DNA from 4 places in the Brevibacterium aurantiacum genome. Region 4 is predicted to be linked to each of the others. Evidence: riboswitches for the same ligand, from Rfam matches in the RefSeq annotation. Region 4 holds a riboswitch; each other region holds the start of a gene.
The links. Region 4 has a riboswitch for thiamine pyrophosphate ahead of thiO (glycine oxidase ThiO). Riboswitches for the same ligand answer to the same signal wherever they lie in the genome.
Positions count from the first base shown of each region.

Region 1: linked by a shared signal. The riboswitch ahead of CXR25_RS03290 (TenA family protein) and the one ahead of thiO (glycine oxidase ThiO) in region 4 are both predicted to bind thiamine pyrophosphate.
Region 2: linked by a shared signal. The riboswitch ahead of thiC (phosphomethylpyrimidine synthase ThiC) and the one ahead of thiO (glycine oxidase ThiO) in region 4 are both predicted to bind thiamine pyrophosphate.
Region 3: linked by a shared signal. The riboswitch ahead of CXR25_RS04975 (ECF transporter S component) and the one ahead of thiO (glycine oxidase ThiO) in region 4 are both predicted to bind thiamine pyrophosphate.

Region 1 is NZ_CP025333.1:723,431-728,926, reverse strand. It holds gene CXR25_RS03310 (catalase) at 1-736, opposite strand, end outside; gene CXR25_RS03305 (hypothetical protein) at 964-2,292, opposite strand; gene CXR25_RS03300 (HutD family protein) at 2,506-3,021, opposite strand; gene CXR25_RS03295 (VOC family protein) at 3,068-3,430, opposite strand; TPP riboswitch at 3,465-3,570, shown strand; gene CXR25_RS03290 (TenA family protein) at 3,570-4,280, shown strand; gene CXR25_RS03285 (nucleoside/nucleotide kinase family protein) at 4,282-5,004, shown strand; gene CXR25_RS03280 (phytoene desaturase family protein) at 5,052-5,496, shown strand, end outside.
Region 2 is NZ_CP025333.1:481,789-487,284, forward strand. It holds gene CXR25_RS02170 (TAXI family TRAP transporter solute-binding subunit) at 1-130, shown strand, start outside; gene thiC (phosphomethylpyrimidine synthase ThiC) at 265-2,103, opposite strand; TPP riboswitch at 2,099-2,208, opposite strand; gene CXR25_RS18750 (hypothetical protein) at 2,312-2,509, opposite strand; gene CXR25_RS02185 (M18 family aminopeptidase) at 2,753-4,114, opposite strand; gene CXR25_RS02190 (DUF1684 domain-containing protein) at 4,291-5,496, shown strand, end outside.
Region 3 is NZ_CP025333.1:1,092,022-1,097,517, forward strand. It holds gene CXR25_RS04970 (ABC transporter ATP-binding protein) at 1-1,009, opposite strand, end outside; gene CXR25_RS04975 (ECF transporter S component) at 1,009-1,629, opposite strand; TPP riboswitch at 1,662-1,770, opposite strand; gene CXR25_RS04980 (purple acid phosphatase family protein) at 1,911-3,833, shown strand; gene CXR25_RS04985 (universal stress protein) at 3,874-4,782, opposite strand; gene CXR25_RS04990 (DUF4916 domain-containing protein) at 4,898-5,437, opposite strand.
Region 4 is NZ_CP025333.1:1,691,093-1,696,588, forward strand. It holds gene CXR25_RS07810 (thiazole synthase) at 1-684, opposite strand, end outside; gene thiS (sulfur carrier protein ThiS) at 686-934, opposite strand; gene thiO (glycine oxidase ThiO) at 931-2,112, opposite strand; TPP riboswitch at 2,103-2,206, opposite strand; gene thiE (thiamine phosphate synthase) at 2,230-2,898, shown strand; gene CXR25_RS07830 (2-dehydropantoate 2-reductase) at 2,935-3,876, shown strand; gene CXR25_RS07835 (histone deacetylase) at 3,830-4,480, opposite strand; gene CXR25_RS07840 (DedA family protein) at 4,489-5,154, opposite strand; gene CXR25_RS07845 (histidine kinase) at 5,308-5,496, shown strand, end outside.

The DNA.
Region 1 (5,496 bases), 970 kb from region 4:
CACCGGCGAGCTTGCCGGCTTCTTCGTTGCTCATGTTCTCCACGCCCTGATCGGTGTGGAAGTGGTACTGAACCCAGAACCGTTCTCCGGCTTGATTGGCCCACATGTAGGTGTGGGAGGAGTAGCCGTTCATGTTCCGCCAGGTCTTGGGCAGACCACGCGGTCCCATCAGGTAGGTGACCTGGTGTGCCGATTCAGGCGAGAGCGACCAGAAGTCCCACTGCATGTTGTTGCTGCGCAGTCCCGAATCGGGTGTGCGCTTCTGGGAGTGGATGAAGTCGGGGAACTTCATGGGATCGCGGACGAAGAACACGGGGGTGTTGTTGCCCACCATGTCGAAGTTGCCGTCTTCGGTGTAGAACTTGAGTGCGAATCCGCGCACGTCGCGCCAGGAGTCGGGTGAGCCGAGCTCACCGGCGACGGTGGAGAATCGTGCGAGCATCGGGGTCTTCTTGCCCTTCTGCAGGAACTTCGCCCGAGTGTACTTGGAGACGTCTGCGGTGATCTCGAGTTCGCCGAAGGCGCCGGAGCCCTTGGCGTGGGGGCTGCGCTCGGGAACGCGTTCGCGGTCGAACCGTGCCAGCTTCTCGACGAGTGCAACGTCGTGGAGGAGGAGAGGGCCATCAGCTCCGACGCTCAGCGAATGCGCGTCGGACTCTCGAGGGGCACCCGATTCGGTCGTCGAGGGCTTCGTGCCGTCGAATCCTGGATGTTCATGATCAGCGTGTTTAGTCATTGCTTCTCCTTCAACCGATTGAGCGACGGGGAGTCATTCTTCCCGGTCCACTTCATCCATCATAGGACGAACATCGCTCGCCTGTATGCGATGAAGCGAAGGCCGATCACGGCTCCCCTGATATCGAGTTCCTGGCAGCGTGCAGAAGACTGGCGCAACCGACTTTCACGCTATCCAGGTTCCTTACTCGGTACAACCAAGGCCACCCTGCTCAATATTCCTGACCCTCAGCCTGCGGCAGTCGCGGCGCTTCCACCGCCTGCAGAGCTCGAGCCGGAACCGCTGCCCACACCGTCACCAGAGCCTCCGCTGGAGCTGGATCCTCCACTCGAGCTGCCGGAGCCAGAGCTTCCTGCTTCACCCTGCGAGCCGGAACTCGAGCTCCCGTCCGTCGAGGTTGCGCCCCCGCCCGAGGTGTCCGCTCCGGCACTGCTGGATCCGCTTGAATCGCTGGCGGCTCCTGCGGTGTCGTCGCCGGTGGTTGTGGATGAACTGGCATCGGTGCCCTGGTCGGTCCCCGTCTGATCTGCAGTCGAGGAGGTGGTGGAGCTGCCCTCGTTCGCCGAGGTGGACTGTCCTTCACTCGTCGACGAGCTCTCGGCTCCGCTGCCCTGATTCGGGTTCTGGCCGGGCTGGGAATCGTCCCCGGAGGAGCTGGATTCGGCAGTGCCGCCGCCGTCTTGCGATGTCTCGGAGTCATCCCCGGTGCCGGAATCTCCGGTCACTGATCGTGAGATCTGTGAGGTGCCGGGCGAGATGTCGGCGTCGGTGAATGATTCGGCCATGACTACGGCACCCAGGCCGATTCCGAATGTCGCCACCCCGATAGCCACCGGGTAGAGGACGCGTTTGCGGCGCAGCTTCTGCCACCACGTCTTCGGTTCCTCGTTGGCCGCCTCGGTGGCATCGGGTGATGGGTGCTGCGCTGACGGAACGTCGACGGTCGTGGCTGCGTCCGCCTCGTCGCTCAGGCTCCCGAAGGTGCTGGTGGCGTGGGATCGCTGAGTCTTGGCACCGAGTGACTTCGCCTTCACTGCCGGAGCGAGCTTCGTGCCGACTTCTCTGATCTTCTCTTTGCCCTTGTCGAGGCTGCTGGTGTAGAGCGTCACCGCGAGTCCGGTGATGATGCTCGCGACCCCTGCACCGACGACCGTTCCGGCCACGCCCAGCTGCCCGCCGATGACCGAGGAGGTGGCTGCTGCTGCGGCACCGGCGACGAGCTGGGTCGCCGAGACCCTGTTGGCGCTCTTCTCCTTCTTTTCCTTCTCAACGACTTCGTCCTTCGCAGTCGATTCGTCGACGGCTGTGGTGTTCTCCTGCATCATCCGAGTCGCCGACTCGGTCGACGTAGTTGGCACCGGCGCTTCTTCGCGTCGGATCGGATTCGGTGGCATCACCGGTGTGGTCACAAGCGAGGTCGCCGTCGGTGCCGACTGGGTGTTTCTGGCATGTGTGGCGGCGAGTTCTTCGGTGATCAGAGGCAGGGTCTGAGACGCCTGCGCGGCCGCTGTGCATTCTTGCTCATTCAGTCTGCCTGACTCATGCTGATTCGACACCAAAATACCTCCGATGACTGGTCTCTGAGTCCAGTATCGGCTGGCTGTTTTCGGGGTTCCTGACCCTCCTCTTCGAAGGCTGGGACAACGCTGTGAGAAGACGGCCACTCTGTGGTCGCTGACCTGCGATGATACCGACCTGTGTGACGCACAGGACAGGCGCTTTGCAGGATATTCGCAGGTCCAAAACGGGCGCCCACGACGCCCCGTTTTTCAGTGCAGAATGGCCACGCCGAGGTGGCCCGGAAGTACGTTCGTCTGCTCGAGTTCCAGCAGCTGGAATTTCGGGTATCCGGGGCCCGATTCCAAGGTGACTGCGAACAGCGCCGAACCGGTGAATTGTGTCGTCATCTGTAGGGCATTTTGTTCCGAGGTGGCCTGGTCATCCGTCTCGACCATGAGGTTGAGCGCGAAGCACGGCTCTTCCAGACTGCTGAGGGAGACGTTCTGCTCCCCACGGAATTTCACCGGCGCTGCCGGCGTCACTGAGTGCACCTGTCCATCGATCTCAAGGGCCACCTCGGCGCCGATGGGGAGGAAGGTCCGCGCCAAGCCCGGCAGCGGCGAGAACGCAGCAGGACGGTCCAATCGCGCAATACTCAGGCGCCAGCGTCGAAGGTTCGGGGTCAGAGCCTGGGACTGGATGAGTGAGACGAGCTCGGTCGCCTCCCCTGCCCCATTGGCCCACGGAACCGGTTCGAGGTCGTCGAAAGAGGTGATCACGTGCATGTGATCACTCTAGTCTCGACTCAGCTCGAGGCTGCTGGTGAGAACGTCAGTTCAGGACGAGACAGAACGGATGGCCTGCCGGGTCGAGGAAGACGCGGAAGGTGTCCCCCGGCTGGTCGACGGCTTTCCCTGCACCGAGTTCGACCACGGCAGCCTCGGCGACGTCGAGGTCATCGACGACGACATCGATGTGCATCTGCTGCGGGTGGGACTGCCCCGGCCAGCTGGGTGCGTGGTAGTCCTCAACCTGCTGGAAGCAGATCGGGGGCCAGGATTCGGATGTGATCTCTGCCCAGGTGCCATCGTCATCGACTCTGACCTGCCAGTCGAGGAGTTTTCCGTAGAATTCCGCGAGTTCACCGGCGTCGGGAGCATCGATGACGATGACGGGCTGCTTTGCGATAGCCATGGTCGTGAGTCTACGCGCCGCCGATGCTAGGCTCGAAACACCACAGGGGAGCGCCAGAAGACTGACGCTGAGAGTGCGCAAGCAGACCCTTCGAACCTGATCCGGTAAGCACCGGCGGAGGAAGTGAGGAGTGACACCGATGAGCGATGTCGACACGAAACACACGATCAGCAGCATTCGGCTGACCCCAGGAGGGCCTGTTGCGGCGCTGAGAGCGGAGGCGTCTTCCGCTTGGGAGGCCGCGGTCGGGCATAGATTCGTCACCGAACTGTTTGCCGGCACGGTCGACGACTCCGTGATGAGGAAGTACCTGATCCAGGATTACCAGTTCTTCGAATCGTTTCTCTCGATGCTCGGCGCATGCGTTGCCTATGGCGATGCCGTAGGGCCGAAGCTGCGGTTTGCCAAACAGCTCGGGTTCCTCGAAGCCGACGAGGATTCGTATTTCCTCACGGCCTTCGCCGAGGTGGGTGTCCCTGCCACCGACTACGCTGACCCCCAGCTGACTGGGCCGACTGAGGGCTTCCGTGACCTCATGTACGAAGCCGTCGACTCGGCGTCCTACGCGGACCTGCTGGTCGTGCTCGTCATCGCCGAATGGCTCTACCTCGATTGGGGCGAGCGCTCGGAACCGATGCCTGTACGCCGAGTCCATTCCGGGTGGATCGAATTGCACCGTGGTGAGGATTTCCGGGCGTGGGTGCAGTTCCTCATCGACGAACTCGAGCGAGTCTTCCCCACTGGCGAGGACGCGGAATCCGCCGCGGTGCGAGACAGGTTGTCGCGCATCTGGCACCGAGCGGTCGAATTGGAGTTGGCCTTCTTCGATGAGGCGTATGTGCAGGGGTGAGATGCCGAACACCAACGGAGACGGCACTCGCGCCGCAGTGCTCTGCCGACTGCTCTCGCAAGTGCGAGAGTCCGCTGCCGGTGGGCGCAGCCTCGTGGCCATTGACGGCCTCGATGGAGCGGACAAGAGCGTCCTCGCCGAGGAATTGGTCCAACTGGCAGCCCAGGACGGGCTTCGCCCGGTTGCGTCGCTGAGCATCGACGGATTCCACCATCCCCGCTCGGTCAGATACACCAATGGTCGTGGGCCCGATTCCTTCTACCGGGACTCTTATGACTACGAAGCCTTCATCCGATCCGTCGTCATTCCGTTCAGACAGGGAGCATCGGTGGTTCCATCGTTCTGGGATGTTGATGCCGACGTGACCGTTTTACCCGCACAGCTCGACCTGCCGCAGAACTGTGTCCTCCTCGTGGATGGGATCTTTCTCCACCGGCCCGAACTTCGCGATCTGTGGGATGCGAGCGTGTGGGTGCAGGTTCCTTTTACGGTCTCAGTACCCCGGGGAAACGAACGAATCCCCGGCACATATGATTCGGACCCCGAGTCACAGTCCAACCACCGTTATGTCGGCGGCCAGCGTCTCTATCTCGCAGAATGCTCGCCGTGGAAGTCGGCAACGTGGATTTTCGACAACGAAGATCTCGAGCTCCCCACCCTGCGGCGACTCTCTGAGGAGTCAGCGGGGAACCCAAGGACCGAGAACACAGTTGCCGAGGACTAGGAGACAGCCAACCAAAGCGTGTCAGTCCCCTCCCCTAGACTGAGCCCATGAGCAATGCTGAGGTAGATGCCGTTGTCGTCGGATCCGGGCCCAATGGCATGGCCGCCGCGGTCACCATGGCTCGGGCGGGCCTGTCCGTGCAGGTGTATGAGGCCCAGTCGACCATCGGCGGCGGCGCCCGCACCCTTGACCTGGGACTGGCCCCCGGCATCACCCATGACATCTGCTCGGCCGTGCACCCGCTGGCGATCTCGAGCCCGTTCTTCGTCGACTTCGACCTGCGCGCCCGGGGCCTCGAGTTCACCACCCCCGAGGTCTCCTACGCTCAACCGCTCGACAATCAGCCAGCCGCGCTGGCCTTCCACGATCTCGAGACCACGGTCGACCACCTCGGCGCGGCCGGTCCCGAATGGCGGCGTTTCTTCGCCCCACTGCTCGAGCGCGTCGATGATGCGATCTGGCTGTCGCTGGGCGACAAGCGCTCCATCCCGG
Region 2 (5,496 bases), 1.2 Mb from region 4:
CGACAAGAAGGATGACCTCGTGAAGGTCCATGCGGCCGCAGATGAGATCAACCTCGACACCGCCGAGGCGCCCGATCCGATCCCGCTCCACCCCGGTTCGCAGAACGCCCTGGATGAGCTGAACAAGTAGGGGAGTGGGGAGGGTCGCGGGGCAGTGCCCTCCGTTTAGGCTCGATCTACAGAAAACAGCCCTGTTTCAAAGCTGGGCTGTTTTCCGTAGATCGAGCTGTTAGCACAGTCGCCCCAGCCCGGCACCCCCTCCCCTCACCCCTGGGGTGGGCCCATGGTGGGTTCGGGGAGGTAGACCTGCCCTCCCGCGGCGAGGAACTCGCGGCTTTTGTCCTGCATTCCGGCGATCGCGGCCTGGGTTTCGGCGCTGCCGTAGGTGTCGCGGATGTCCTGGGAGATGCGCATGGAGCAGAACTTCGGTCCGCACATGGAGCAGAAGTGTGCGGTCTTCGCGGGTTCGGCGGGCAGCGTCTCGTCGTGAAACGCCTCGGCGGTCTCCGGGTCGAAGCCGAGCGCGAACTGGTCGCGCCAGCGGAACTCGAAGCGCGCCTTCGACAACGCATCATCACGGTCGCCGGCCCCGGGGTGGCCCTTCGCGAGATCCGCTGCGTGGGCCGCGATCTTGTAGGTGATGACTCCGGTCTTGACGTCGTCGAGGTCGGGCAGGCCCAGGTGCTCCTTCGGCGTGACATAGCAGAGCATTGCTGTGCCGTACCGTGCGATCTCTGTTGCCCCGATCGCCGAGGTGATGTGGTCGTATCCCGGCGCAATGTCGGTCACCAGCGGACCCAAGGTGTAGAAGGGAGCGCCGTGACACAGTTCCTGCTGGCGTTCGACGTTCTCCCGCACGAGGTGGAGTGGAATGTGCCCGGGCCCTTCGACCATCACCTGGACGTCGTGGGTCCACGCGCGCTCGGTCAGCTCGGCCAAGGTGTCGAGCTCGGCGAACTGGGCGGCATCGTTGGCGTCGGCGATGGAGCCTGGGCGTAGTCCGTCGCCCAGGGAGAAGGCGACATCGTACTGGGCGAAGATCTCGCAGAGCTCGTCGAAGTGGGTGTAGAGGAAGTTCTCCTTGTGGTGGGCCAGGCACCAGCCGGCCATGATCGAACCACCGCGCGAGACCATGCCCGTCACCCGATCGGCAGTGAGTGGGACGTAGCGCAGGAGCACTCCCGCGTGGACGGTCATGTAGTCAACGCCCTGCTCGCACTGCTCGATGACGGTGTCGCGGTAGATCTCCCAGGTCAGCGCGTTCGCATCGCCGTCGACCTTCTCGAGTGCCTGGTAGATCGGGACGGTGCCGATGGGGATCGGGGAGTTGCGGATGATCCACTCGCGGGTGGTGTGGATGTCGTTGCCGGTGGAGAGGTCCATGAGGGTGTCGGCACCCCACTTCGCGGCCCACTGGAGTTTGGTGACCTCCTCGGCGATGGAGCTGGTGACCGCCGAGTTGCCGATGTTCGCGTTGATCTTGACGAGGAAGGCCTTGCCGATGATCATCGGTTCGGATTCGGGATGGTTGATGTTGTTGGGGATGATCGCGCGTCCGGCGGCGAGCTCGGAGCGGACGAGTTCGACATCGCACTGTTCGCGCAGCGCCACGAAGCGCATCTCCGGGGTGATGATTCCCTGCCGGGCGTAGTGCATCTGAGTCACCGTGCGGCCGGCCTTGGCTCGACGCGGAACCGGCTTGCGGCCCTGCCACTGCTGGGAGGGAGCGCCGCGGCGCACGGCGGCTCGGCCGTCATCGGCGATGAGATGTCCGCGCGCCTCATACGTTTCGGTGTCGACGCGCGAGTCGATCCAGGGGAAGCGCAGCGCAGGCAGACCCTGCTCAGGGATGCTGCCGGGACCGGAGGTGCGGTAGACGTGGACGGGCTCATTTGGCCGAGAGTTCGAGTCGTCGAGTTCGATGCGCGTGACAGGCACGCGGATTCCGTGCTCGGCGTCCTCGATCCACGCCTGCGAGTGGGTCGCGTACTGTTCGGTGGAGAAGGCGTCTGGGTGCTCCTCGGTGGAGAACGTGTCCGGGTGCTCCTCGGCCGAGGAGACAGCGGTGGTGTGGTCGGTTGTTTCAGGGGTGAATGCAGTCATCTGCAGTCCTCACTTCCTACGCCGGTATCAACCGGATCAGGTTCTACGGTCTCAGGCGGTTTCAGCCTGATCTCAGCCTCTTCAGAAGGCTCCCGTGGGGTCGTGCAACTTCTATCACGCCCAGCGGCGCCGGGACAAACCCGCAGTGCCGCGCAGACACCTCGAACTGAGGCGCTGACCTGGGAATTCAGTTAAGAATAATCCGCTGTCAGTGAGCGGGCGAGGCGCCCCGATCGACGATGCGCGGCCGGTGCGTCGCGATCGACGCTGAGTGTTCGGTGCGTCGCGATCGACGGTGAGGGGTCGGTGCGACTCGATCATCGCCGCGGTCGAAAAAGTCGTCAAGGGCGACGAGTTTTTCGACCGCGGCGATGATCGAGAGCAGTTCTTCGCACGAAGCGACCACTCGTTTCGCCGAAAGGTCCGGCTGTCGAGGCTCCGACTGCCGAAGCGTCCGGCCGGCTGGCGAAGTGAGCGGTGGCCGAGGCGCTCGGCGGGCGAAGCGCTGGGCCGCCGAGGCACCCAACTCAGGCACCCAACTCAGGCACCCCGCGTCCGCCCCGCGGCCGGCCGGCTGCCGAGGCGTCCCGATCGACGATGCGCGGCCGGAGCGCCCCGATCGACGCTGAGTGGCCGGTGTGCCGCGCGGCTACGCGCCCTGCAGGAAGGTCGTCGCTGCGGCCCCGAGGGCCACGACGTCGCTGATGGCGACCATTTCGCGCGCCGAGTGCATCGAGTACAGTGCCGGTCCCACATCGACGGTGGTCATGCCCAGGCGGGTCGCGGTCAGCGGGCCGATCGTCGACCCGCAGGGCATCGCATTGTTCGACACGAAGTTCTGGTACTCGACCCCGGCCGCCGCGCAGGCCTGTGACCAGGCCGCGGTGCCCACGGCATCCGTGGCATAGCGCTGCTGGGCGTTGAGCTTGAGCAGCGGACCACCGCCGAGGCGGGGGCGGACATGAGGGTCGTGGCGTTCCGGATAGTTCGGGTGGGCGGCATGCCCGGCATCCGAGGATACGCATATCGACGAGGCCAGTGCAGCCAGGTACTCGCTGCGCGTCGAGCCCGGGAACAGGGAGGCGATGATGCGTTCGGTGACGTCAGCGAGGAGCGGCCCGCAGGCACCGGAACGCGAGTTCGACCCGATCTCCTCATGATCGAATCCGGCGAAGAGCGCGATGGAATCCAAGGACGCAGCATCGACGTCGACCAGGGCATTGACTCCGGCGTGGACGGAGAGCAGGTTGTCCAACCTCGGCGCGGCGAAGAACTCTTCCTGGGCACCGAAGAGCCCTGGGGACTGGACGGGGATCGTGTAGACGTCGTGTCCCACGACCTGCTCAGGATCCACCTCGGCGGAGGCGGCGAGGATCTCGATGACATCGGCTTCGGCCAAATCTGCCAGGCCGATGATCGGAGTGGTGTGGCGCTGCTTGTCCAACGTCAGACCGTCATTGACCTGCCGGTCGAGGTGGATGGCCAGCTGCGGGATGCGCGCGATCGGCGGGGTCTGAGCGAGGATGACGGAGCCGTCGGCGAGACTGAGCTGCCCGGCCAGTGCCAGTTCCCGGTCGAGCCACGAATTGAGCAGCGGGCCGCCGTAGATCTCGACGCCGATCTGGCGGGTTCCCTCGGTGGTGAACTCATCGCCGGGCTTGAGTTTGAAGGCTGGGGAGTCCGTGTGAGAACCGAAAACGCGGAAGCCGGGAATCGTGGTGAGGCGTCCACCCGAGTTATCGGACTGTTCACTCGCGTCAGTCTCGGCGGCATCGGCTTTGCCTGCTGGAGTCCGCCATGCGATGATCGCACCGTCGCGAATGACATAGTGGCCCTGACCTGGCTCGAGAGACCAGACCTTGCGCTCATTGAGTCGGCAGAAACCTGCGGCCTCCAATCGTGCAGCCGCCGTCGCGGTGGCATGATAGGAGCTGGGAGAAGAACTGATGAAGTCTGTCAGATCGGCTGCGACCTGGGTTTTCGTACGTGATCTCACGGGCGATGTACTCATTTCCACAGCCTATCGTTTGCGGTAGCTTTGGCCACAAGGGCATTGGTTCTCGAATCCGCGTCGACACGGCGGCGGGGGAGGGGCCAGTGTCACAGGAGCCATCGACCGCTCGGACTTCGTCGTCCATCGCCCGAGTACCAGCGCCGAGAAGTAACGCAATGCAAGGAGTGTTCGAAGTGAACCAGTTCGTGACCGAATGGAACACCTGGAGGGATTCTAGGAACTCGGCACTGGCGACTCCCTTCGGCTGGCTCAGCGTGTCCGGTCTGCACTGGCTCGAAGAGACGACGACCTGGCCCGAGGCTCCCGGTACCTTCACCATTGATGACGATGGCTGGGTCAGCGTGGCCCTTGAACCCGGGACCAAAGCCGGTCCTGCTGCCGCGACCTTCGACCTCATGAGCAAGTCCGCCGAGGCGGGCCCGAACACCAATGATGCGTCTCCTTCCAGCTCGGCTTCGGTGCTGAGCGACACCACGGTCCTGCCGAAGATCCCAGAGATCTCAGGGCCGGAGGTGCGCGTGGAAGAGAACGGATTCAGCGCGAAGCTGCCCACCGGTGGGTCCCTCCAGTGGTTCACCGTCGGCAGTGTGCTCTACGAACTCATCGACCGTGCCGGCCGAATCGGGATCCGGGTGCGTGATTCCAAATCGCCGCTGCTGGGCAAGTTCTTCGAAGTTCCCGTCTTCGACCCGAACCCCAACTTCGTATTCCTCGCCAAGTTCACTCCCTTCGACAAGCCCGAAGTGCACACGATCAACACCGCGCAGGATGACCTGCAGGTCCAGACCCCTGCAGTCGGAACCGTGACCTTCACCAGCGAGGCAGGCGAGGTGACGCTCTTGGCCACAGGCAACCCGGCCAGCGGTCTGCAGCTGGACTTCCACGACTCCACGAACGGCGTCTCAACACCCGCGTGGAGAACCCTCGACCTGGGCATCCCGAACCATGACGGCTCACTGGTCGTCGACTTCAACCGGGCCGTGAACTACCCGTTCGCATTCACCGCCTTCGCCACCTGCCCGGCCCCGATCGAGGGCAACGTCGTTCCGTTCGACGTCACCGCGGGGGAGCGCACACCACCGTTCTACTTCTCTGAAGCCGGCATCAACGTGCCGTTCCTGTTCTATGTGTGGTGGGACGAGGAGAGCGCCAAGGTGACCCGGCCGTGGTATGACCGGTTCGGGCTCGACATCACGCTGCTCAACCCGAACCACGAACACAGCGCTCTGTCGCTGGTCGGCTTCGACGGTGTCGCCATGTCCGGAGCCGACGTCACCCCACTGTCCCGCAAGGCACGGTCGCGCCTGATCAAGGTCGCGACCGAGGCACTGACTTCTCGTATCCCGGTGATCGGCATCGGCGCCTATGCGGAGTTCGTC
Region 3 (5,496 bases), 600 kb from region 4:
CATCTCGCAGATTACCGACAGCTCTCACCTCTCCCTCGAATTCCCGGATGAGGCCGGCCAGGGTCAGCGCCAAGGTCGACTTGCCGGCCCCGTTGGCGCCGACGATGCCCAGGGCCTCACCGGACCGAACGGACAGATCGAGGCCGGTCGCCGCCGGAACCTTCGCACCGGGGCGAGCCACACTGAGGCACTCGGTCGTCAGCACGACCTCGCCGTCGGGGTGGGGGAGCGGTTCCGCACCAGGCTGCACCGCAGGGTTGGAGGGTCCGGCCGTCTCCGGCACCCAGATCCCACACTCAACCAGCACCTCGGCGAGCGCAGGATCACCGAAGACCGACCTCGGCAGACCCTGGGCAAGCAGGCCCGCTGGGCCGAGGACGATCACGGTGTCCACGTGATCGAGCCACAGTCCGACCCGGTGTTCGACGATGACCATCGTCGCCGAGGTAGCCGCCTGGGTCTCGAGGACAGCATCCCGAACGGAGGCGGCGGAATCCGGATCGATATTGGCCGTCGGCTCATCGAGGATGATCACCTGCGGTGCCATCGCGTGGATTCCTGCCAGCGCCAGACGCTGCTTCTGTCCTCCGGACAGTGCAGCGGTGGGATGGTCGTGGGGGAGACCCAGGCCCATTGCCGCAAGGGAAGTTGGAATGCGAGCGGCGATGACGTCGGCGGGCAGGCCCAGATTCTCCATGCCGAAGGCGACATCATCACCGACCCGGGAGAAGATCACCTGCGAATCGGGGTCCTGGAGGACCAGCCCGGTCTCACCTCGGCGCGGATCCGGTGGACGGTCACCGATGAGAAGCTGACCATCTGCCTCACCCGACTCGGCAGGCAGAACTCCGGCGATCGCATGCAGGAGGGTGGTCTTACCTGCCCCGGACGGGCCGAGCAGAAGCACCTTCTCACCTGCTGCGATGTCCAGATCGAGGGGACCGACCGCGGGTTCATCACGGTCGGCATGGCGCCACGAGAACCCGCGGGCGCGAATCGGCAGGGCCATCAGCGCGCTCGGCCGGAGGCGAAGGCGCTCAGGGCCCCGGTCTTCGCGATCGCCCGGTAGGCGAACCAGGCGCCGATGCCGGAGATGACGATGCCGGAGATGATCGCGCACACGGCATAGGCAGCCTGGTAGCCGAACTGCCATTCGGCGTTGTACATGATGTTCTCGCTCACGGACATGAACGCGGCGGCCAGCAGCCCGGCCAAGCTCGTGACCCACAGGGTGAACCTGCGATAGCCGAAGGCCGCGAAGATGAGTTCGGCGCCGAGGCCTTGGACGAGTCCGGAGAGCAGAACGGTGGCTCCGAAGTGAGAGCCCAGCACCGCCTCGACGATGGCGGCGATCATTTCGCACAGCAGAGCGGCACCGGGTTTGCGGATAATGGCACCGGCCAGAGGGCCGGCGAGGACCCAGAGGCCGGCGATGAGGCCGATCGATGGAGGGAAGGCCTGGAACCCGAGTTCGAGGACCTTCCAGCTCAGGGCCAGGACCCAGAAGATGAGTCCGACGCCGATTCCCAGCACGGCGGTGACAACGTAGTCGACGACCCGCCACTGCTTCGTCGCCGGTACCTGGGAATAGTGGGGCGCGGTCTTCACAGCGGAATCCGGCGCAGTCATTTCTGGCATAGTGCCTCCTCATATCAAGGAGGGGTAGAAGAGTCTCGACTTCCTTCGGCGGTGCTAGCCGCATCAGGTTCGAGGGTCTGCAGCTTCATCTGCACTCTCAGCGCCCCTTTCGGCGCTCCCCTGTCGTGAGAACCACTGTACCCCAGTCGACGCGCAGAGCTCGTTACGGAAAGTTCACCTGCCGTTGACTCGGCGGTCGCACGTCGGCGGCGGAGCTTTCATTACCGACGGGTAAGAATATTCGGGTGAAAGCACAACACCTGAGATCTCCGATGAGTATTCTGTCCGTTTCGGCACTGCTGGCGGCTCTCGTCGCAGTACCTGTCCCTGCGCATGCCGGGCTCACACCTGCCGAGCCCACGCAATCGCCCTCGACCTCGCCCTCGACGCAGCCAGAGGCGGACGAGGAGTCCGCGATCTCCGATGTGGTGCTGCAGGTCGGGGCGGATGAGAGCTCTCGCAACCTGTCATGGATGAGCGAGAACTCCGGTGACGGCGAGGTCCGCTGGGCTAAAACCTCGGAGCTTGAGGGCTCGGCTCTGCCCGAGGATGCCCATAGCGCCGAGACCAGCGACTCGGGCCTGTCGACCGATCTCAAGCGCCACTACAATCATGCGAGCATGACCGGTCTGGAGCCGGACACCGAATACTCCTACCAGGTCGGCAGCGAAGAGGATGGCTACTCAGCCGTGGCGCAGTTCGACACGGGTGGTTCCGGCGGCGACAGCGAATTCCTTGTCTTCGGTGACCCGCAGGTCGGGGCCGGCGGCGGGCAGCCCGATGACGCGACTGGTTGGGACAGGACCTTGAACTCGGGGCTGGAGACCGCGCAGGATCCGCGGTTCTTCTTCTCACTGGGCGATCAGGTGAACTCAGCAGGTGACCAGGGGCAGTACGAGCAGTACCTGGCTCCGGAGGCGACTCAGGAAGTTCCGCAGGCGACGACGATCGGCAACCATGATGTCGCTTCGAAGTCCTATGAGCAGCACTTCAACCGCCCGAACGTGAGCAGCGACCACGGTGAAGGCGGACTCGTTGCGTCCGGCGGTGACTACTGGTTCATCGATTCGGGGGTTCTGTTCATCAATATCAACTCGAATGACTCCGACACCGACGAGCATGCGGAGTTCATCGATGAGGTCGTGGCCGAGCACGGGGACGAGGCGCGCTGGACGGTCCTCGGGTTCCACCATTCCATCTATTCGACCGCGACCCACAACAGCGACCTCGACGTGAAGCGGCTGCGTGAGGCGATTCCACCGGTGGCTGCGCGCAACGACATCGATCTCGTGGTGTCCGGTCACGACCACATCTACAACCGGACCTTCCTCATGGATGCCGAAGGCAAGAAGGTCGAGTCTTCCGATGCCGGTCTCGAGCAGGAGAAGGAGGAAGGGCAGACGATGTACCTGACTCTGACCTCGTCCTCGGGATCGAAATTCTACGACTATGTTCCGGGTCTGGATTGGGAGGCCAAGAGCGTCCACAACGACATCCCCGCCTTCACCCGAGTGCGGGTCAGCGACGAAGCGCTGCGCGCGACGACCTACGAGGTCCCAGCAGAAGGCGCGCAGCAGGCTGAAGCACAGGCGGCGTCCGAGCAGATCGACGATGTCGAGATCACCCGCTCCGGCGATGACGCACCCGAGCCGGGAACCGACGCCGGAGCAGACGCTGACGCAGAAGACGCTGCAGCAAGCTCCGACGGTTCCTCGGCAGACGCCGACAGTGCTTCGGCGGACGCGGATGGTGCTTCAGCCGAAGCGGACAGCGTGTCAGCTGAAGCCGACGGCGCGTCACCGGAGGCCGACGGCACTGATTCAAGCGACGGCTCGAACAGTGCGGATGCGGGCACCAGCTCGGACGGAGCTGAGTCCGACTCGGACTCGGACTCGGAACGTGCCGATTCTGACGCTGCGACTGCCGGCACGACTGACAACGACGGCACGACTGAGGCTGAAGGTGCGACTGACAACGACGGCACAACCGAATCCGACGGCGCAGACGCGAACGCCGCCTCCGCTGCCCCCGCCGACTCCGGCACAACCTCGGCGAACTCAGATTCAGCTGCGGACGGCGGCGATCTGCCGCGCACCGGTACTCAGCTCGGACTGCCGATCGGCCTCGGTGCGGGCGCAGTCATCATCGGGGCCGTGCTGCTGCTCGTGTCCAAACGTCGCCGCAGCCTGCGCTGACGCAGCCGGCGCTGAGCCACTCTGCGCTGACGCGCTCGGCTCAGCTCGGAACGACCATGACCGGGCCATCGGCATGATGGAGGACTCCGCGTGACACCGAACCCAGAAGTGCACTTCTGACTGCTCCTCGCCCGCGAGTGCCGAGGACGGTCAGCTGTGCGGTCTTCGTGGCCTCGAGGAGTTCCTCGACAGGGTCGCCGATGGGCACCTCGGCACTCACCGGCAGATCGGGGAACTGCTGGGCCACTGCCGCGACTTCGGCCTCGAGCGCTGTCTCGAGTTGCTTCTTCCTCCGTCCGGAGACCTCGGCGCTCAGTTCCAGTTCGGGGTACCAGTAGAGCCACTCGTCTCCGGCTGGGAGGACGGAGACGATGTCGAGGGCGGCACTTCGCGAGTTGGCCACCTCGGCGGCGGTGAACATCGCCAGACGCCCGGCGTCTGAGCCGTCGACTGCGACGACCACGCGAGCACCGTCCGGCTCCGTGCGGTGGTCCGGGACGACGATCGTCGGGCAGTGGGAATGGGCGGGCAGTGCCGTAGACACCGAGCCGAGAATTCGGCCCATGAATCCGCCTCGGCCCCTGGCTCCCACGACCACGGTCCGGGCGTGGGCGCTCAGGTCCCTCAGCACACCGGCCGCGTCGCCCTGATCTGCCCGGTAGGAGACCTTGCCCGCATGGTCTCGCAGGAGTCCGGCTGCCTCGCCGAGGCGCTTCTCGACCGCCCGAAGTGCCGCTTCCTCCTCGTTCTCCTCCGGCATGGAGGCGATGTTCGGATAGATCATCGCGGGAACGGTATACGCGGCGACGACGGTGAGAGGGGCTTTGCGACGCGTGGCCTCGGCTGCACCGTATTCGAGGGCGCGCGCGGCGAGTTCGGAGCCGTCGTAGCCGACGAGGATTCCGAGGTTGGTCGATGTCTGGTCAGCGGAGCGGTTCTCGGCAGTCATGGCAGACCTCCCGTGGGGGCCGACTGTACCCGGACGAGGACGATGGCCCCCGTCATCAGAACCGTCCTCGTGGACTCAGTCTACCAAGGTTCTTCTACGGAGTGTAGAAAAATCTTCAGATCGCGAAGCCCATATGAGCCAGAGCGTAGCGGAGGATGTGCTCCTGGCCGTGGCACATCTCGCCGACGATGTCGGAGCGCAGAGTCTCCTCCGGTGTCAGCCAATCGAGACTCAGCGCATCCGCACGAGGGGTGCACTCGCCGCGGACTTCGAGGATGAAGCACATCGAGATCGCATGTTGGCGGGGGTCGTGGAGGAGCGACGATCCTTCGGTGGGAAAGTACTCGGCGATGTGGAACGGTGCGATCGCAGGCGGGATGACCGGCAGCGCCATCGGTCCGAGATCATTCTCCGCATGGCGCATCAGCGCCGAGCGGATGCTCTCGTGGAAGCGGATTCGCCCGCCGACGACCTCTCGCCCGAGCGTTCCGTCGTCCAGGCTGCGCAGCAGGAGGCCGATTCGCTCGACGTCTCCCGATTCGCCCACTCGCACGGGGATCGCATTGACATAGGGGATCGGCAGTCGCCGTCGCAGCTGGGCGAACTCGGCATCGTCGAACCAGTTCTCGTCGAAGTCCAGAGCAGTGCGCGTCATGGGTCAATTGTGGCACAGTTCACTGGCGGCCCAGCCTGGCAGGCGACAGTGACGCAGGT
Region 4 (5,496 bases):
ATGACCGGACTCAACGGCCAGGGACATCGCTCGGGCCATGGCGGTCGCATCATGTGCCCGAGTCACAGCCGATGCCAACAGGACCGCGGTGCAGCCGAGCTCCATCGCGAGGGCCGCATCGGAGGCGGTGCCGATGCCGGCATCAAGGATCACCGGCACCTGGGCACGGTTGACGATCGTCTCGATGTTGTGGGGGTTGAGGATGCCCAATCCGCTGCCGATCGGAGCACCGGCCGGCATCACCACGGCGACACCGGCGTCCTCGAGCCTCTTAGCCAACGCCGGATCATCGTTCGTATAGGCGAAGACCGTGAACCCGTCGAGGACGAGTTCCTCCGCGGCCCTGAACAGCTCAACCGGATCCGGCAGCAGAGTCTCCTCATCGGCGATGACCTCGAGCTTCACCCAGTTCGTCTCGAGTGCCTCCCGGGCCAGCTGGGCAGTCAGCACAGCATCACGAGCCGTATAGCATCCGGCAGTGTTGGGCAGAATACGGATGCCCATACGGTTGAGCATGGCGAACACCGAGTCCCGGGCCGTCCCGTCATATCGGCGCAGGGCCACAGTCGTCAGTTCGGTGCCCGAGGCTTCCAGGGCCTGTTCGAGGATGCTCAGCGAACTGGCGCCCCCGGTGCCCATGACCAGTCGGGAGTTCAGGGTCACCTCGTCGACGTTCCAACTCATGTCAGCCTCCCTGCACAGCGGTGACGATGTCGACACTGTGCCCCTCGGCCAAGGTGAAGTCGGACCACTTCCCGCGCCTGATCACCTCACCGTCAACGGCGAGCGCTATGCCCAGACGACTGCCGTCGACGGGTGTGCCATCGACGGTGATGTCCTTGTCAACGAGACCGGAGACGAGGTCCCTGGCCGTGGTGGGACGGGCGAGTTCATGGCGCTCGCCGTTGAGCGTGATGCTGATCGTGTCGGTCACAGTTGACTCCCTGTCGGTTGCTGAAACATTTCGGTCGGTGTGGTCTGGAGGTGCTGAGCATGAGCGGCTTCGGCGAATCGGTCGGGCGTCACCGCGGCGAGTGTCTCCGTCGGTCTCGTCAGGGTTCCGCTCTCGCGCGCGAGGTCGGCGGTGAGGTTCGCCCCCAGAGGAGCGAGGAGGATGCCATGTCGGAAGAAGCCGGTGGACACCACACAGCCGGGATCGATGCGCCCGATGATCGGCACGTCATCGGGTGAGCCCGGCCTGGCGCGGGTGGTGATGTCGGTGATCTCGGCCTCGAGGATTGCAGGGACGAGACGTTCGGCGTCGCGCAGCAGCTGGTGGACGCCTCCGGCGTTGATCCCGGACCGACCGTCCTCACGACTCGTGGCACCGAGGACGAGTTCACCGTCGGGACGAGGCACAACGTAGACGGGCCGACCTTTGACCAGCCCACGGATCGTGCGTGTGAGAAGCGGGGTCAGAGTCTCGGGCGCCCGCAGTCTGATCACCTCGCCCCATACCTGGCGCAGGGGCAGCGCGGGAACTCCGGAGATGTCGTTGCAGGAACCGCCCGCGGCCACGACGACCTGATCGGCCTGCAGTCTCGTCCCATCCTCGAGTTCGACACCGACGGTCCGATCCGCCTGAGAGAGCAGACCGGTCACTCGGGCACGGACAACGGAGTCACCGAGGACGGCCAGCAGTGCACCAGTGAGTCGACGGGGATCGATCGAATGATCCCCGGGAATGGTGACCGCACCGCATACCCCGGGTGAGAGCGCCGGTTCCAGATCCCTGGCTCTTGACCCGGGAACGAGGGAGACGTCGAAACCGGCTGCGCGCTGCAGGTCGATGAGTTCGCGCAGAGAGGCGAGATCGGCCCGGTCACCGGCACACACAAAGGTCTCGGCGCTCGAATACCCCAGATCATGGCCAGACGCGGCAGCCAGCTCGGCGGCGAAGTCCGGGTACAGGTCTGCTGAGGCACGCATCAGCGGGTACAGGGGAGACTGCCCCCACACCACCTCGGCGGCCGGAGCCAGCATCCCCGCCGCAGCATGGGAGGTACCCATGGCGGGAGCCGGATCGATGATGGTGACGCTGACGCCGCGACGGCGCAGATTCCAGGCAGTGGACAAGCCGATGATCCCGGCCCCCACAACAATGACGTGCACGTGCTTCTCCCTCCGGCGGCATGATCCGCATCAGGTTGAACGGTCGGCACAAAGCCCTCTCAGCCCCCTTTATGAGGCTCCCGCGAACTCCTCTACTCTAGGAGCATGGCCGCAGATATGACAATGGACGCCGCAGTCCACGACACAGACAGAGCCGCACGACTGGACCGGCTTCACGCGTCCAGGCTCTATGTCTGCACCGATTCCCGCAGCGCGCAGGGCGATCTCCCCGAGTTCCTTGATGCCGCCTATGCCGGTGGCGTCGACATCATCCAGCTGCGCGACAAGGGCCTCGAAGCCCGCGCTGAGATCGAAGCACTCGAAGTCCTCAGGGAGGCAGCCCATCGTCACGGGAAGCTGTTCTCCGTCAACGACCGTGCCGATGTGGCCCTCCTCGTCGGCGCCGACGTCTTCCACATCGGCCAGGGCGACCTCACCAGCGAACAGGCACGCACGGTCCTCGGCCCCGACGTGATCCTGGGCCGCTCGACACACTCCATCGAACAGGCCCACGCCGCCGAGGCGGACCCCGAGATCGACTATTTCTGTCTCGGCCCCGTGTGGGAGACCCCCACCAAACCCGGCCGGGCCGCCATCGGAGTCGAACCCCTGCGTGCGCTCGCCACCACCGCAGCCAAACCCTGGTTTGCAATCGGTGGGATCTCCGCTGGTGAGCGGCTGGCGGAAGTCCAGGCCGCGGGAGCACAGCGCATCGTCGTCGTCCGCGCAGTGACCGCAGCAGATGACCCCGCGGCGGCAGCTAAGGAACTCAAACAGGCATTGTGACAGCGCGCAGCGCAGACGCCACGGAATCCATCTGACATGGGAGAGCACACAGTGAAGATACTCATTGCCGGAGCCGGCGCAACCGGCGGAGCGTTCGGCACCCGCCTGTTCGAAGCAGGACGCGATGTCACATTCTTCGTCCGCGAGGCCCGAGCACAGACGATGAGGGCCAACGGTCTGCGATTCGTTGCACCCGGGGAGGACCGGACGAACCACATCCCCGTCCTCACCGCAGCCGAACTCGCCACTGCCAACGGCTCGAGTTCGACGTCTTTCGACCTGGTGATCGTCGCGGTCAAGGCCAACGGTCTGGAGTCGATCATCGACGACATCAGACCCGCAGTGGGGGAGGACACCCTCATCATTCCGTTCCTCAACGGCATGGCTCAGATCGAGCGATTGGTCGAGGAGTTCCCCGGCCAGGTGCTGGGCGGTCTGGTCAAGATCGTCGGGACGATCATGGACGGTGCCGTCCACCAGATGACGGACCTCGCCGTTATGACCATCGGCGATCTCGACGGAACGGGCGTCCCGGATTCCATCGCCCAGGCCCTCGATGTTCCCGGCTTTAAGTTGCAGATTCTGGACAACATCACCGACGCCCTGTGGGAGAAGTGGATCTTCATCGCCGCAGCCGGGGTCGTCACCTGCCTGTTCCGGGCACCCGTCGGGGCGATCATGGCGGCCGGAGGGCATGCGCACATTGTTCGGATCGTCGACGAGCTCGAGGCCGTCGCGGCTGCGGGCGGACACCCGGTCTCGGCCAAGGCCAGGGAGATGACCTTGTCCATGCTCACCGCCGAGGGCTCGTCGTTCACCTCATCGCTCTACCGTGACGTGACTTCGGGCCTGCCCAGCGAAACCGAGCACATCCTCGGACACCTTGCGAGAACGGCAGCGGATCTGTCTGTGGCGACGCCGCTGCTCGACCTCACACTCGTGCAGCTGCGGGCTGGGGAGTCGCTGCGGCAGAGCTGAGCTCCGACGCTGAACTGAGCTCCGATTCAAAGTTGAGCTCCGAGGCTGAAATGAGCGTCGTCACGGACCTGACCTCCTCTGCGCCGAGGCGCAGCATCGTCAGATACGGTTCGTTGGGAACGGTGTGGGGGACTGCCTCGGATCCGTGCGGGGCCGTAAACGTCACCAGCGGGATCGAGCCCTTGCGGTCGAGGACGAGGAGCGTCTCGTACTTGCCCGGTCCCACCGAATGGGCGGAACCGACGGGAAGTTCGCAGGCCAAAGTCTCCAGCGGATTCGCGGATGACGGTGGGCGGTTCATCTCCTGATCAGCGACATCGGCGAACTGCTCGGCAGTGATGAGATACGCCTTTGCCGGTGTGGGGCCTGGGACCTGATGGTCATAGAAGGCCATTCCGCCGCCGCCCCACACGGTGGAGCTGCCGGCGAAGTAGATGGATCCGGGAAGTTCGATGCCCATTTCCGCTAGAGGCGGATCGGTGTTCCTCGCGCCGGGATAGGTGACGAGTGCACCTGGAGGACGGCCGCCCTGCAGGTAACAGGCGAGCCTGTCACGATGCATGTTCGACCCATAGCTGACATACCACACGAGCGCTTGAGACATCCCATTCATCATGCCACGTCGATGGCCGAGGCTGTCCAATCTGCAGGGTCTCGGTGCGCCGTTCGATCCTGGTCTGCACGGGCTTTCCTCCTGGCCAGCAGTCTGCGCGTGAGTTCCGCTACACCGGTGATGGCCAGGGCGATGCCGATGCCCAATCCCACGCCGAGCAGAGGCTGGTCCTCAAACAGCACACCGCCGAGCAGACCGACCCCGATGGAATAGATCGCCCAGGCCAGACAGCCGAGAGCGTCGAAGATGAGGAAGCGGGTGCGCGGATACTTCAGAATCCCCGAGCTCAGGGTTGTGGCCGTACGCCCACCGGGAATGAAACGTCCCGCGATCAGGACGACCCCACCTCGGCGGGCAGAGATCTCCTCGGTGTGCGCCAGCAATCGCTTGGCCCTCGAAGACCGGGTCCACCGCTGCACCAGGGAACCCCCGCCACGCCCCACGAGGTGGGCGGCGAAGTCGCCGATGAGGGCTCCGACCACGGCTGCCAGGAGCAGGCCCAGGGGACTCGGGATGCCGGCGGCGGCATAGGCGGCGGCCGTGATGAGCACGGTCTCCGAGGGCACGATGGGGAACAGGGAATCCATGCCCGCGATGACGAAGACGAGGAGGTACACCCACGGGGATTCGACGGTGGTGCGGAGGATATCAAGGGCAAGGTCCATGTCCACAGACGCTATCGAAGCGCGACCGCACCCGGAACGCGGCGCAGTGCACACCTGCGGGACGGCGCCCCGAAGAGATGATGCGGAAAACCGGAAGAAAGGACTGCGGTCGATCCTCTGGGCGACCGTATAAGGCATTGCTACGATCAACTCATGCCCTGGCCGACGTCGCTGACCGCGAGGATTCCCCGAGAATCCCGCATGTTCGTCACCCGTTGGGCCACCTCGGTGCTGGGCATCCTCTGGGGAGTGGCCCTGTGCCTTCCGCTTCTGCTTGCAGCCGTCCCCTCGTCAACATCTCGGCTGAGCCGTCGAGTCCTCGGCTGGGAGAGGTCCCGGCAG